DNA from 2 places in the Bradyrhizobium sp. BWC-3-1 genome. Region 1 is predicted to be linked to the other one. Evidence: riboswitches for the same ligand, from Rfam matches in the RefSeq annotation. Region 1 holds a riboswitch; the other holds the start of a gene.
What was found. Region 1 has a riboswitch for S-adenosylmethionine ahead of RX329_RS40430 (O-succinylhomoserine sulfhydrylase). Riboswitches for the same ligand answer to the same signal wherever they lie in the genome.

Region 1 (7,478 bases):
CTTCCTCGCCTTTGCCGGCCATTTCATCCTGGCCGAAGTCTCGGGCGGCCCGGTCATGCATGCGCTAATAAGTCTCTCCGGAATCCTGATCATGTGGGCCATGGCCTGGCTGATTTCGTGGTACAAGCGGGTGGCTGACAAGAGCGGTTCGAAAACCAAAAGCGCCGTCGGCAGCGCCGATATGGCGGGAGGGGGCTGATGAAGGCGAAGGTTTTCCTGAGCCTGATCCTGCTGTGCGGTGGTCTCGCCGCGCCTCCGGCGCGCGCGGACGATGCTGCGCCGGCTGCTTCAGCCGCGCCCGCAGCCTGTGAAGTGCCGTCCTATCTGCTCACCAGCGAAAGCCAGCTTCCCAAGGTCGCCGATGCCGTGAAGGCCGGCAAGCCGCTCGAAATCCTGGTCATCGGCAGTCGCTCGACCACGATTCCGGCTTCCGAGGACGCCTCTTATCCGGCGCGGATGCAGGCCATCCTGAAGGACAAGCTGCCGCCGTCCGAGATTGTGCACGTCTCCGTAGAAATACAGAGCAAGAAAACGGCCGAGGAGGCGGCTGCCAGCTTCGTTAAGCTGATGGAAGCAAAAACGCCTACTTTGGTCATCTGGCAGACCGGGACTGTCGATGCTATCCGGGCCATCGATCCCGATGATTTTCGTGGCGCGGTGACCGAAGGGGTTGTTGCGTTGCAAAAGGCAGGGGCTGACGTCGTCTTGATGAATTTGCAGTACAGTCCGCGTACCGAAACCATGATCTCGGTGCCGCCATACCTCGACAATATGCGGGTGGTGGCGCAGGAGCACGATATTCCGCTGTTCGATCGGTTCGCGATCATGCGGCAGTGGAATGATCAGGGCCAGTTCGACCTATTCAGCCCGTCGCGCGGCCCCGAGTTGGCGAAGCAGGTCCATGATTGCCTTGGCCGGGCGTTGGCACAGTTCCTGATCGACGCTGCCCATCTGGAGCCGGCCCAGCAGCAAAATTGAGGTCTAGCGTTAATGAGTTCTCTCCGCCCTTTTTGCCTGACGGCATGGCTGGCTGTGCCCGCAGCAGCGGTGCTGCTGTTGCTGAGTCCGGCCTCGCAGTCCCACGCGCAGACGCAGGCCGCGCAGGCAACACCGGCCCCGCAGCAGTCGGCTGATCCGGCTCCCGCTTCACCGTCCCAGACCACCGTCGCAGCGACGTCCCCCGACCAGCGCGGCATCACGGCGCGCGCCATCGACAAGGTGAAGCAGGTCGCGAAATCCGCCGGCGACATCTTTAGCCGCGTGCCCTGCCTGTCGCCGAAGGGCGGCTCGAAGGCGATGGGCTCGCTGCCGCATGTCGCGGGCAAGCTCGTCGCCGGCCAGCCCGTCGTCATCGTCGCGTTCGGCTCGTCGTCGACCGCGGGATTCGGCGCGAGCTCGCCGGAGTTCAACTATCCCAATCGCCTTGCCGCGCAGCTGCACCGGCACTATCCGACCGCCGACATCACCGTCGTCAATGCCGGCGTCGGCGGCGAGGATGCGCCCGAGATGATGAAGCGTCTCCAGAAAGAGGTGATCGACGTGCATCCGGATCTGGTGATCTGGCAGGTCGGCACCAATGCCGTGCTGCGCAATCTCGATCCTGGCGAGACCGCCAAACTGGTCGAGGACGGCATCGCTCGCATCCAGGCCACCGGCGGCACCGACATCGTGCTGGTCGATCCGCAATATTCGCCCGCGGTCAACCAGCGCGCCGAGAGCGCCGGCAAGATGGTGAAGCTGCTCGGCAAGGTCGCCGAGCTCCGTCACGTCGGTATCTTCCCGCGCTTCGAGGTGATGCGCGACTGGCACGAGAAGCAATCCCTTCCGGTCGAGAGTTTCGTGATCGCGGACGGACTGCACATGAACGATTGGGGCTATGCCTGCTTCGCCCAGCTCCTCGGCGACGACATCATCCGCTCCGTCGGCCAAATCAAGCTCGGCGTGAACGTGCCCGCGGACGTGCGGACCTATCGGCCGATGTAGCTGCTGCAGGGTGGGCAAAGGCGCGCTCTTCGCGCCGTGCCCACCATCCAGCGGCACTGTGATCGTGAATGGTGGCACGCTTGCTTTGCCCACCCTACGATGTCGAATGCGTGGCTACGCCTTCTCCAGCGCCGCGGTCAGATCCTCGATCAGATCGTCCGCGTGCTCGAGGCCTGCCGAGAAGCGGATGAATCCTTCGCTGATGCCGAGCGCGGCGCGGTCCTCCGGCTTCAAACGCTGATGCGTCGTGGTCGCGGGATGGGTGACGAGGCTCTTGGCGTCGCCGAGATTGTTCGAGATCTTGGCGAGCTTGAGCTCGTTGAGCACGCGGAACGCCGCCTGCTTGCCGCCCTTGACCTCGAGGCCGACCAGCGTCGAGCCGCCGCGCATCTGCTTCTTCACCAATGCAGCCTGCGGATGATCGGCGCGGCCGGGAAACACCAGCCGCGAAATCTTCGGATGGCTCGCCAGCACGTCCGCGATGCGCGCCGCCGTCTCGGTCTGCGCGCGCACGCGCACGGCGAGCGTCTCCAGCCCCTTGAGCAGGACCCAGGCGTTGAACGGCGAGATCGACGGGCCGGTCTGGCGCATGAAATTGTGGATGTGCTCGGCGATGAACGCTTCCGAGGACAGGATGATGCCGCCGAGACAGCGGCCCTGGCCGTCGATGTGCTTGGTCGCGGAATAGACCACGACGTCGGCGCCGAGCGCGAGCGGGCTCTGCCAGATCGGGGTGGCGAACACGTTGTCGACGACGAGCCGCGCGCCGCCACTATGCGCGATCTCGGCAATGCCGGGAATGTCGAGCACGTCGAGCGTCGGATTGGTCGGGCTCTCCAGGAAGAACGTCTTGGTGTTCGGCTTCATGGCGCGCTGCCACTGGTCGAGATCGAGGCCGTCGACCAGCGTGGTCTCGATGCCGTAGCGCGGCAGTAAATCCTGCACGACGTAGAGACACGAGCCGAACAGCGCGCGCGAGGCCACGACGTGATCGCCGGCCTTGAGCGGCGCCAGGATCGCGGTCGTCACCGCGGCCATGCCGGTCGCGGCCGAACGTGCCGCTTCGGCGCCTTCGAGCTCGATCATGCGGCGCTCGAACATCGAGATGGTCGGATTGGAGTAGCGTGAATAGATGAAGCCGGGGTCCTCGCCCTTGAACCGCGCCTCGCACTCCTCAGCGCTGTTGTAGACGTAGCCCTGGGTCAGGAACAGCGACTCCGACGTCTCGCCATATTGCGAGCGTAAGGTGCCGGAATGAACCAGGCGAGTTTCGGGACGGTAGTGGGCGGTTGGCGCCGGGGACTTCGACATAGGACCTCCTGACGTGACCATCGAGAATGGTCACAAAAAAACCGGCCTGGAATATCTCCACGGGCCGGGATCACAGAGGTCCCCGGCCTGTTTAGCGACTTATTTAACGTGGCTGCAAGCCGGCCGGCTCAAATCACCACGGGATAAGTCATGCTCATATTCCGCAATGCCCTTTCCGTCAAGACGTCCATCGGATAGCCGTAAAACGCTCATATTTCCCGCATGTCGGGATGTGTTTGATCCCTGATGAGGACCCCGGGTTGACGTTCACGGTCGCCGCCGACGCCAATGGTATCCTGCCCGACCGCATGATCGCGGCGATGGCGGAGGGCGGTCTCATCCTGCCCGCTTACGACTTCGTCGAAAGCCAGATCCAGCCGGCGAGCCTCGATTTGCGTCTTGGCGATATCGCCTATCGCGTTCGCGCCAGCTTCCTGCCCGGTCCCGGCGCCACGGTCGCCGAGCGCATCGACGAGTTGAAGCTGCACGAGTTCAGCCTCGCCGACGGCGCGGTGCTGGAGACCAACTGCGTCTACATCGTGCCGCTGCTTGAAAGCCTCGCGCTGCCGCCGGAAATCGTCGCGGCCGCCAACCCGAAGAGCTCGACCGGCCGGCTCGACGTCTTCACCCGCGTGATCGCCGACGGCACCCGCCGCTTCGACATGATCGGTGCCGGCTATCACGGCCCGCTCTATGCCGAGATCAGCCCGAAGACGTTTCCGGTGCTGGTCAGCGAGGGCTCGCGCCTGAGCCAGGTGCGCTTCCGCACCGGCGATGCCATCCTCAACATCGACGACCTCGAGGGGCTGCACGCGACCGAGCGTCTCGTCGATATCGACGACGCCGACCTCACCGGCGGCGTCGCCGTCTCTGTTGATCTCTCCGGCGAGAAGAGCGGCGGCTTCGTCGGCTACCGCGCCAAGCGCCACACCGGCGTCATCGACGTCGATCGCCGCGCCGGCTATTCCGTCGAGGACTTCTGGGAGCCGATCTCGGCCCGTCCCGACGGCAGCCTGATCCTCGATCCCGGCGAGTTCTATATCCTCGCGTCGAAAGAGGCGGTGCAGGTGCCGCCCGATTACGCCGCGGAGATGGTGCCGTTCGATCCGCTGGTCGGCGAGTTCCGCGTGCATTATGCCGGATTCTTCGATCCCGGCTTCGGCTATGCCGGCGCCGGCGGGCTAGGCTCGCGCGCCGTGCTCGAAGTGCGCTCGCGCGAGGTGCCGTTCATCCTCGAGCACGGCCAGATCGTCGGCCGCCTCGTCTACGAGAAGATGCTGGCCCGCCCCGACGCGATGTACGGCCAGCGCATCGGCTCGAACTACCAGGCGCAGGGCCTGAAGCTGAGCAAGCATTTCCGGGTGTAGGGATAGCCTCACCTTCCGCTGTCATGCCTCGGCTTGACCGGGGCATCCAGTACGCCGTAGCCTATTGGTTCGATCACATCCGCCTCTGGAATACTGGATCGCCCGATCAAGTCGGGCGATGACACCGAATCTGTGTCAAGATGGGAAGTGAATCTACGTCCGAGGTGGCGAAATGACAGATCAATCCGAACTCGACGCAAGAATCCTCGACGACGTCGCCGACGCGCTGATCTATTCGGATCGCTCCGGCACGATCATGCGCTGGAACCGCGCATCGTCCGCACTGTTCGGCTTCTCGGCGGACGAAGCGCTGGGCCAGAATCTCGACCTGATCATTCCCGAACATCTGCGCGCCGCGCACTGGAAAGGTTTTGAGGCCGCGCTTGCCAGCGGCGCGATGAAGCTTGCGGGCAAGCCGACACTGACCCGCGCGCTGCACAAGGACGGACGCAAGCTCTACATCGAGATGACCTTTGCGCTGGTGCGGGACGCCGCTGGAGTGGTGCAAGGATCGGTGGCGATGGCACGCGACGTCACCGAGCGCGTCGAGCGCGAGCGTGCCGCCAAAGCCTCGCAAACTAAGCCTGCGCAAAATTCGTGATGCGGAATTGGCGCGCCGGCGTGCAGGGCTCCCTGCGTGCGGCTCAACTTGTCCGTCACCGGATGCAGTGACACACTCGATCAGAACAACGATCGGGAGCGAACATGACCGCACCAGACCCCGCGCAGGAAGCTCAATGGAAACGCTGGCGCGCGGTTGCCGATCTCTATCACGCCTACTTCACCGGTCTGATCCTCACCGTGGTCACGCGTCGCGGCACGGCAGATGCTGCGGAGTTCGTCTTTCGCGTGTTCCGCCGCCAGCAGCAGGAGCGCTTCCTGCCGGGGCTGGAGAAGCTCGGGCTGAGCCATCTGCCGCCCGCCGTGGCAGCCGCGCAATATCACTATCTCTCGAACTGGATCGGCGGCGTGCACGTCGAATACATGTATGATAGCGACCGCAAAGCCTGGATACGCTATCCGCCGCCGCGCTGGATATGGAAAGGCACTGCCATCTGCGGCGTGCCGGGCGAAGTCTCGCGCGCGATGCTGCGCGGCTGGCACGCCAACAACGGCGTGGCGCTCGGCGATACCAGATTGGGGTTCGTCTGCACGAAGCAGAGCGTCGACGGCCAGGACGGGCTCGAAGGCTACTATTATCAATATGACCAGCCCCTCGAACTCGACCAGCGCCTCGTGTTCGCGCGGCACCTCGAAGCCCCGCTGTTCGATGCAGCCGCGGCTCCGGCGTTGCCGGTCGCAAGCTGGCCAAGGCCGAGACTGGAAAAAGCCTATCGCAACTATGCGATGGAATATGTGCGCACCGCCGCGCCCGTGATGGTGCAGCTGTTCGGTCCGGAGGATGCGGGCTATCTCCTGCACCTCACGGGCAAGCTGATCGGGATGCAATATTTCGATGAGGTCGCTGCGGCGCTGTCGATGGGCCGCGGCGGTGCGAGCGAATTCGCGACGTTCCTCAACGCGCTGTTTGTCGCGCAGGACGATGCGGCTGAGACGACGCAATCCGAGGGCACGTTCGAAATCCGTCAGCAGAGCTGGAGGTTGATGGAAGACGTCGCCGATAACCACTCCGCTTGCGCCAAGGTGCTGGCGGGGTTGTTCGAGGGGCTTGCGGCCGGGTGCGGCCGGCACATCGGCGTGCACCTGTCCGCGACACCGAGCGGTCGTCCGCCATTGCTCTGGACGATTGGGTAGACGACGGCGTCACCGCGCTGCCGCAGGGCACGCCTGCACCTAGCGCAGGAGGAATCGCTGCGCGTCGTGCTAACAAGCCTCTTGTTGCGCCCTGCGCGAACCAATTCATTGGCACACCCAAGCATTGCTGCGCCGGAAATGGCGCTTTGCCCGGAGAGGACATGTCAGACATCGCCGAAATCCCGGTCGATGAACAAGAGCGTCCGCTGCCGCCGCCTCCGCGCCCCGTGAGGAGCGCGCTGATGGACGGGCCGATCCTGCGCACGCTGCTCGGACTGGCCTGGCCCAACGTGGTCGCGCTCTCAGCCGGCACTTGCACGGTAATTGCGGAGACCTCCTATATCGGACGGCTCGGCGTGGAAGCGCTGGCCGCGATGGCGCTGGTGTTTCCGACAGTGATCCTGACCATGACCATGTCAGGCGGTGCGATGGGCGGCGCGGTGGCCTCCGCCATCGCGCGCGCGCTCGGCGCGGGCGATCGCGAGCGTGCCGGGACGCTCGCCGCGCACGCGCTGCTGATCGGCATCAGCTTCGGCCTCGTCTTCATGCTGGGCATGCTGATCTTCGGGCCCAAGGTGCTTGAGATGCTCGGCGGCCGCGGCGACGTGCTGACGCATGCGATCGCCTACACCCAGGTGTTTTTCGGCGGCGCCGTGCTGCCCTGGCTGCTCAACACCATGGCCGGCGTCCTGCGCGGCACCGGCAACATGAAGCTGCCGTCGCTGTTGATCCTCAATTCCGCGGCCTGGCAGATCGTGCTCGGTGGCACGCTTGGCCTCGGCCTCGGTCCGGTGCCGCAATTCGGCATGCGCGGCGTCGCCGCCGGCGCGCTGATTGCCTATTGCATGAATATCGGCGTGATGGGCTGGTACCTGTTCTCCGGCCGCGCCCGCGTGACGCCGAAGCTGCGCGGACTTCGCATCCAATGGGCGATGTTTTTCGACATCCTCAAAGTGGGCGCCATCGCCTGCTTCTCGCCGCTGCAATCGGTGCTGACGATCTCGATCTTCACTCACATGCTTGCGAAATTCGGCACCGCGATCCTGGCCGGCTACGGCATCG
Region 2 (7,478 bases), 1.3 Mb from region 1:
TCATCAATTGCGGACTGATGCTGGGTATTCTCGCTGCCTGTTCAGGGCAGGCGCATGCCGACGACAATGTCACAACTGAAATCCACTCGCTGAAGGCGAAGCTGAAGGAGCTCCAGCAGCGCGTGGACTCCGAGGCGCGCAAGACGCGACAGGGTGAAGCGCAGGCGAAGGCCGTTCAGTTACCAGCAAGTTACAAGGCGCTCGCCGCCGATCCATGTGCGGCCGGCAAGGTCTGCTACAAGGGCGTGACGTTGACCTTCGGTGGCTGGGTCGATCTCACCGGCGTCTACCGCTCGCGCAATCTCGCTTCCGATACCGGCTCGGTCTACAACTTCATCCCCTATCAGCAGAGCCGCAACTTCAACATCCCGGAAACGCGCTTCTCGGCACGTCAGAGCAGGTTCTCGGTGCTGGCCGAGGGCAATGCCGATGCCGACACGCACCTCGCGGGTTATGGCGAGATCGATTTCGAAGGTGCGGCTCAGACGGCGAGCTCGGTTGCGACCAACTCGTTCAATCCGCGCATGCGGCAGCTCAGCCTGGAACTGGACCGCAGCGATCTCGGTCTTCACTTCCTCGCCGGGCAATCCTGGTCGCTGAACGCGCCGACCAAGTCCGGCATCGATCCTCGTGGCGTCGATGCGCCCGGCGTGATCGACTTCGAATCCGTTCCGGGATTTCTTGCCTGAATCAGGTGCCCGACGTCACGGTCAAGGCCGCCTGGGACCCAAGGCTCGGGCCCTATAAGTTGCATGTCGAGGGGTGGGCGCTCTACCGCCAGCTGTTCGACCGTTTCAACAACGCCAACCACCCCTACGACACCGGAAGCTTCGGCGGACACATCTTCGTCGAGCTGATTCCGAAAACCCTCGATCTTCAGCTCTATGGCTCGCACGGCGTGCTGGGCCGCTTCACGGCAACACCGTTCGCCGACGCGGCGGTGGCGCAGGACGGCACCATCCTCCCGCTGACGATCACGGCGGCCGCCGTCGGCCTGATCTGGCACGCGACTCCCAGCCTCGATGTCTACTCCTATGCAGGCCTCGAAAAGGCCAAGGCGAATTTCGCCAATGTTGGAACGGTGCCGTTCGGCTACGGCAATCCGCTCTACAACAACACCGGCTGCTTCACCGAAAACTCGGCGGGCGCGACCTGCAACGGCAACACCAGGGAGGTTCGGCAGATCACGGCCGGGATCTACGACACCATCTACCAAGGCAATTTCGGGACGCTCAAAGCCGGCCTGCAATATTCCTACACGCAACGGTTCGCGTTCGCCGGCGTCGGCGGCGCGCCGAAGACCGACGACAACGTCGTCATGACGCAGATCCGGTACTACCCATTCTAGTCACGGAGCCACGCAGGCTCGTAGCCCGGATGGAGCGAAGCGCGATCCGGGAATCCTGCCTCAAGCGACGGAAGTCCCGGATTACGCTTGCGCTCCATCCGGGCCACTTCGGTGCTACGGCTTGTTGCCGAGCTGCGCATGCGGCCGGCCGAAATCGGGCGCGGCCGAATCCTGGCCGATTTCGACAATGCCGCGGCGGATGGCGCGGGTGCGGGTGAAGTGGTCGAACAGCGCCTCGCCATCGCCGCGGCGGATCGCGCGGGTGAGCTTTGCCAGATCCTCAGTGAAGGTGCCGAGCATCTCCAGCACGGCTTCCTTGTTGGCGAGGAAGACGTCGCGCCACATCGTCGGATCGGAGGCGGCGATGCGCGTGAAGTCGCGAAAGCCGCCGGCGGAGAACTTGATGACCTCTGACTCCGTCACCTGCGCCAGCTCGTCGGCGGTGCCGACGATGGTGTAGGCGATCAGATGCGGCAGATGGCTGGTGATCGCGAGCACGAGATCATGATGATCCGGCGTCATGATCTCGACCTTGGCACCCATCGCCGCCCAGAACGCGCGCAGGCGATCGGTGGCAGCCGCATCAACGCCCTCCGGCGGGGTGAGGATGCACCAGCGGTTGATGAAGAGCTCGGCGAAGCCGGAATCGGGACCCGAATGCTCGGTGCCTGCGACGGGATGCGCCGGCACGAAATGGACGCCTTCCGGCAGGTGCGGCGCCATATCCCTGACGATGGCGCCCTTGACCGAGCCGACGTCGGAGATGATCGCGCCGGGTTTGAGATGCGCGGAGATCTCCTGCGCCACCGGGCCGCAGGCGCCGACGGGAATGCAGAGGATGACGAGATCGGCGTCCTTCACGGCTTCCGCATTGGTCGCGACGACCTGATCGACGATGCCGAGCTCCATCACGCGTGCGCGCGTCTTCTCCGAGCGCGCGGTGGTGACGATCTCGGAAGCCAGGCCCTGGAGCTTCGCGGCGCGTGCGATCGAGCCCCCGATCAGGCCGAAGCCGATCAGCGCAACGCGCTGGAAGTGCGGGGTCGCGCTCATCGTCCGGCCATGAAGTCGCGCAGGCCCTCGACGACGAGGCGGTTGGCCTCCTCGGTGCCGATGGTCATGCGTAGCGAATGCGGCAGGCCGTAGTTCTTCAAGCCGCGCAGCACCAGCCCGCGCTTGGTGAGGAAGGCGTCGGCTGCGTCCGAGGTCTTGCCCTCGGTCGGGAAGTGGATCAGCACGAAATTGGCGACGCTCGGCGTCACCTTCAGCCCGAGCTTGCCGATCTCCTCGGCGAGCCAGTCGCGCCAGGTCTCGGTGAACTGCTTCGACATGGCCTGGTGCGCTGTGTCCTCGATCGCGGCAACGGCGGCGTACATGGCCGGCGTCGACACGTTGAAGGGACCCCGGATGCGGTTGACCGCATCGATGATGTGCTCGGGGCCGAACATCCAGCCGATGCGCAGCGCCGCAAGTCCATGGATCTTGGAGAAGGTGTGGGTCACCACCGTGTTTTCGGTGGTCGCGACCAGCTCGATCCCCATCTCGTAATCATTGCGCGAGACGTAGTCGCAATAGGCTGCGTCCAGCACCAGCAGCACGTGCGAGGGCAGGCCGGCGCGCAGGCGCTTGACCTCGTCGAACGGCACATAGGTGCCGGTCGGATTGTTGGGGTTGGCGAGCCAGACCAGCTTTGTCTTCGGCGTCACCGCCTTGAGGATGGCGTCGACATCGCAGGTGAGGTTCTTCTCGGCCGCGATGACATTCTTCGCGCCGACCGCCATGGTCGCGATCGGATAGACTAGAAAGCCGTGCGTGGTCGAGATCGCCTCGTCACCGTGGCTGAGATAGGTGTGGGCGAGCAGGTTGAGGATCTCGTCCGAGCCGGCGCCGCAGATGATGCGGTTGGGATCGAGCCCGAAGGTGCGCCCGATTGCTTCGCGCAGCACGCGCGAGGTTCCTTCCGGATAGTCTTCCAGATGATCCGCCACCTGCTTGAACGCCTCGCTCGCCTTCGGCGAGGGCCCGAACGGCGTCTCGTTGGCCGAGAGCTTGAACACCTTGCGGCCGGGCTCTGCCACCGGGGTCTTGCCGGGCGTATAGGGCGCAATATCGAGAATGCCGGGATTCGGCACGGGGCGGGACATCTTCAACTCCGGACTGGCTTAAGCGGTTCGCGACTTACGATTTCGACCCGGTCGGGGGCACCGTATAGCGCGTTGCGTGGCTGCCGACGAGGGCCGTGGAGCGCACCGAGGCCCCCGCTTCGATCAGGGCAGCCTTGATCTTGTCGATGCTGCTTGTCGCGGTGACCGAGACCAGCAGCGCGGCGCCGTCGAAGGCGGTGTCGGGCACCGCCACGATCTCGGCGAGCGGCGACAGGGCGCGCGCGACCTCCGCATTCCACCCAGAGACGCGCACGCTGAAGGTCTCGACCTCCGTCACCAGCGCGCTGTCGGCGACGCGCGAGACCGCGAACACGGGCAACGCCGCCGGATGGTCGGCGCGCTCGACGAAGGGCAGCCGCGCGATGATCTTTGGCGCGCCGGCTTCTTCCAGCTCCAGCCACCATGGTGTGCGGCTGGAGGTCGCCGAGACCAGCGCCAGGTCGCCCTTGGACTTCGCGACGGCCTCGACCGCCGCCTGCGCGCTGAAATGCGCGACGTAAGGCACGGTGAAGCCGAAATGGAATCGCGCGGAATCGCGCATGGCCGGCTCGCTCGCCGAGATGTCGGCGTGGACCGAGAACGGGGCCTGGACATAGGTGAAGGTCGCGATGATGACGCGCCAGATGCTCTCGACGGTGTCGAGCGGCAGGATGCCGCGATGACGCTGCACGAGGTCGCGCATCATGGAGGCCTCGCGTGCCGGGCGGAACGCCGAGCCGACCTCCTGGGTCTGCTTCACCTGGATCAGGCGGTCGATGATGTCGCCGCGTTGCATCAGCAGGCGATGCATGCCTTCGTCGATCGCGTCGATCTCCTTACGCAATTCCTGGAGTGATGGTGGCGCGGGCGGACGTTGGGACATGTCTGACGGGTGCTGCTGAGAGGCGTTCCAATGCGGATCAGTCGAGCCGTCACCGCTGTGATGGATATCCTGATTAGGCAGTCGGGGCTGCGAAAGCAAAGAGAAATGCAAAGAGAAATCGGGCCCTTTCCGCCCGTGGCGCGACAGGCGAATTTGGTTGATCCGGGCCGTGACTTGACGAAAACCGTCCAAGACGGTAGTTTTTACCCGTTCCGTGGTCATTTGAGCCGGCCGGCTTGCAGCCACGTTAAAAAACTCGCTAAACAGGCCGGGGACGCTTTCGATCCCGGCCGAACCTATCGTTCAGGCCGGGTTTTTCATGGCCTGATGTCAATGCGGTCACTTCTACGATCGCAAACGAGGTCGATGGTCAGATGGTTGGCGTCCAGTCCATTCCGAGTCCCGCGATCACCGCCGACGAGCGGTCGCACGAGGTGGATCATCCGAGTTCGCACGTCGCGCAGTTCGGCTCGGAGCAGCCGCTGCGGCTCGACTGCGGGGTCGATCTCAGCCCGTTCCAGATCGCCTACCAGACCTACGGCGAGCTGAATGCCGATCGCTCCAACGCGATCCTGATCTGCCATGCGCTGACCGGCGACCAGCACGTCGCCAACGTGCACCCTGTCACCGGCAAGCCCGGCTGGTGGGAGACCTTGGTCGGCCCCGGCCGGCCGCTCGATCCCAACGAATATTTTATCATCTGCTCCAACGTGATCGGCGGCTGCATGGGCTCGACCGGCCCGGCCTCGATCAATCCCGCGACCGGCAAGGTTTGGGGGCTCGATTTCCCCGTCATCACCATCCCCGACATGGTGCGCGCGCAGGCGATGCTGATCGACCGGCTCGGCATCGACACGCTGTTCGCGGTCGTCGGCGGCTCGATGGGCGGCATGCAAGTGCTGCAATGGACTGCGGCGTATCCGAGTCGCGTGTTCTCCGCGCTGGCGATTGCCTGCTCGACACGACACTCGGCGCAGAACATCGCGTTCCACGAGCTTGGCCGCCAGGCGGTGATGGCCGACCCCGACTGGCACCATGGCGGCTATGCCGATCGAGGCATCCATCCGCATCGTGGCCTCGCTGTCGCCCGGATGGCGGCGCACATCACCTATCTCTCCGACGCCGCGCTGCATCGAAAATTCGGGCGGCGCATGCAGGACCGCGAGCTGCCGACTTTCTCTTTCGACGCCGACTTCCAGGTTGAGTCGTATCTGCGCTACCAGGGCTCGTCCTTCGTCGAGCGCTTCGACGCCAACTCCTATCTCTATCTGACCCGCGCGATGGACTATTTCGACATCGCCGCCGACCATGGTGGCGTGCTGGCGAAGGCGTTCGCGGGAATCCAGACCCGCTTCTGCGTGGTCTCCTTCACCAGCGACTGGCTGTTCCCGACCTCGGAATCGCGCGCGCTGGTGCACGCGCTGAATGCGTCGAGCGCGCGGGTGTCGTTCGCCGAAATCGAGACCGATCGCGGTCACGACGCGTTCCTGCTCGACGTGCCCGAGTTCTTCGACATCGCCCGTGCCTTCCTGCAATCGGCGGGCAAGGCGCGCGGGCTTACCGCCAGGAATGCTTAACAAGGACGACTAGGCATGTCTGTACAGGAAACGTTGCCGCTCGGCGGCGTTGTGGCCGGGCAACCCGGTGATTTTCGCGCGGACCATGTGCTGGTGGCCGAGATGGTCAAGCCGGGCTCGAAGGTGCTCGACGTCGGCTGCGGCGAGGGCGACCTGCTCCAACTGCTGGAAACCCGCGGCGTCGACGGCCGCGGCATCGAGCTGTCGCGCGAGGGCGTCAACCGCTGCGTCGCCAAGGGTCTTGCGGTGGTGCAGGGCGATGCCGACACCGACCTCGTGAATTATCCGGATGACGCCTTCGACTACGTGATCCTGTCGCAGACGTTGCAGGCGACGCGGCAGCCGAAAGTGGTGCTGGAGAATTTGCTGCGCATCGGCCGCCGCGCCATCGTGTCGTTCCCGAATTTCGGCTTCTGGAAGATGCGGCTCCAGCTCCTGATCGGCGGCCACATGCCGCGCACGGAGAACCTGCCCGCAAGCTGGTATGACACCGCCAACATCCATTTCTGCACTATCAAGGATTTCGTCGAGCTCTGCGACGCGATCGACGTCAAGATGGAACGTGCCGAGGCGCTCGACCTCTACGGCCGTCCGCTGCGGCTGCGGATGCCCTGGTGGGTGTGGAATCTGTTCGGCGAGCAGGGCGTGTTTCTGCTGACGCGGGGCGGCAGGAAGTAGGCCGGCCCGTTACCCCATCTACGCGACCCAGTACCTGGTGACGCCTTCGCGCTAATGCGCCGCCAGTGACCTCGGGTCGCGCACCGGCCATCTTCCCGCTTCCACCAGCGTGACGAACCGTTCCACCATTTCGTTGAACAGCGCTGGCTCTTCGAGATTGAGGACGTGGCCGGACTTTGGAAACATGGCGAGCCCTGCCGCCGGCAGATGCTTCTTCAGGAACAGGCTTGCGCCCACGCACGGATCGTCCTCGTCGCCGCAGATGATGAGTGCCGGCGTCGTGGCCGCTCTGATCGCGTCCGTCATCGTAAAGATCGAGGGACGGCCGGCCTGGAAGCCGCGCATCGTCCGCGCTGATCCCTTGGCGTCGTGCCGCGCCAGGGCGGCATAGAAATCGGCGTGACCGCGCGGGTCCTTCACCAGGAAGGGAATCCGGCTCGGCGCCTCGCGCGTGACTTTTGCGACTTCGGCTGAGCCGAGCATCTCGAATTGCTCCGCGTTGGCGCGGCACTGCTGGCGCCAGGCGTCGAGGTTCTCGATCTCCGAGCCCGAGCCGACGCCGGCGAGCGTCATCGACAGCGCACGTTGGGGCGCGTTGAGCCCGATCTGGAGCGACGAATAGGCGCCCATCGAGAGGCCGACGAAGTGCGCGCGATCGATCTTCAGATGATCGAGCACCGCGAGCGCATCGGTGTAGAAATGCGTGTAGCCGTAGACCTCGCCATCAGGCACGTCCGATGGCGTGTAGCCGCGTGCGGAATAGGTGATGCAGCGATGGCCGCGCGAGAAGTAGCGCATCTGCGGCTCCCAATTGGTGTAGTCGGCCGCGAATTCGTGCAGAAAAATAA

Region 2: it holds a riboswitch for S-adenosylmethionine, as region 1 does, so the genes downstream of both, RX329_RS04660 (homoserine O-acetyltransferase MetX) here and RX329_RS40430 (O-succinylhomoserine sulfhydrylase) in region 1, are expected to answer to the same signal.

The regions. Positions count from the first base shown of each region.
Region 1 covers NZ_CP136625.1:8,451,480-8,458,957, reverse strand. Annotated here, with positions in the region: gene RX329_RS40445 (OpgC domain-containing protein) at 1-199, shown strand, start outside; gene RX329_RS40440 (SGNH/GDSL hydrolase family protein) at 199-978, shown strand; gene RX329_RS40435 (SGNH/GDSL hydrolase family protein) at 991-1,983, shown strand; gene RX329_RS40430 (O-succinylhomoserine sulfhydrylase) at 2,098-3,294, opposite strand; SAM riboswitch at 3,365-3,444, opposite strand; gene RX329_RS40425 (2'-deoxycytidine 5'-triphosphate deaminase) at 3,525-4,661, shown strand; gene RX329_RS40420 (PAS domain-containing protein) at 4,834-5,262, shown strand; gene RX329_RS40415 (hypothetical protein) at 5,367-6,416, shown strand; gene RX329_RS40410 (MATE family efflux transporter) at 6,578-7,478, shown strand, end outside.
Region 2 covers NZ_CP136625.1:949,712-957,189, forward strand. Annotated here, with positions in the region: gene RX329_RS04635 (hypothetical protein) at 1-689, shown strand, start outside; gene RX329_RS04640 (hypothetical protein) at 695-1,348, shown strand; gene RX329_RS04645 (prephenate/arogenate dehydrogenase family protein) at 1,463-2,401, opposite strand; gene hisC (histidinol-phosphate transaminase) at 2,398-3,492, opposite strand; gene RX329_RS04655 (chorismate mutase) at 3,527-4,375, opposite strand; SAM riboswitch at 4,580-4,659, shown strand; gene RX329_RS04660 (homoserine O-acetyltransferase MetX) at 4,750-5,952, shown strand; gene metW (methionine biosynthesis protein MetW) at 5,968-6,630, shown strand; gene RX329_RS04670 (alpha/beta fold hydrolase) at 6,682-7,478, opposite strand, start outside.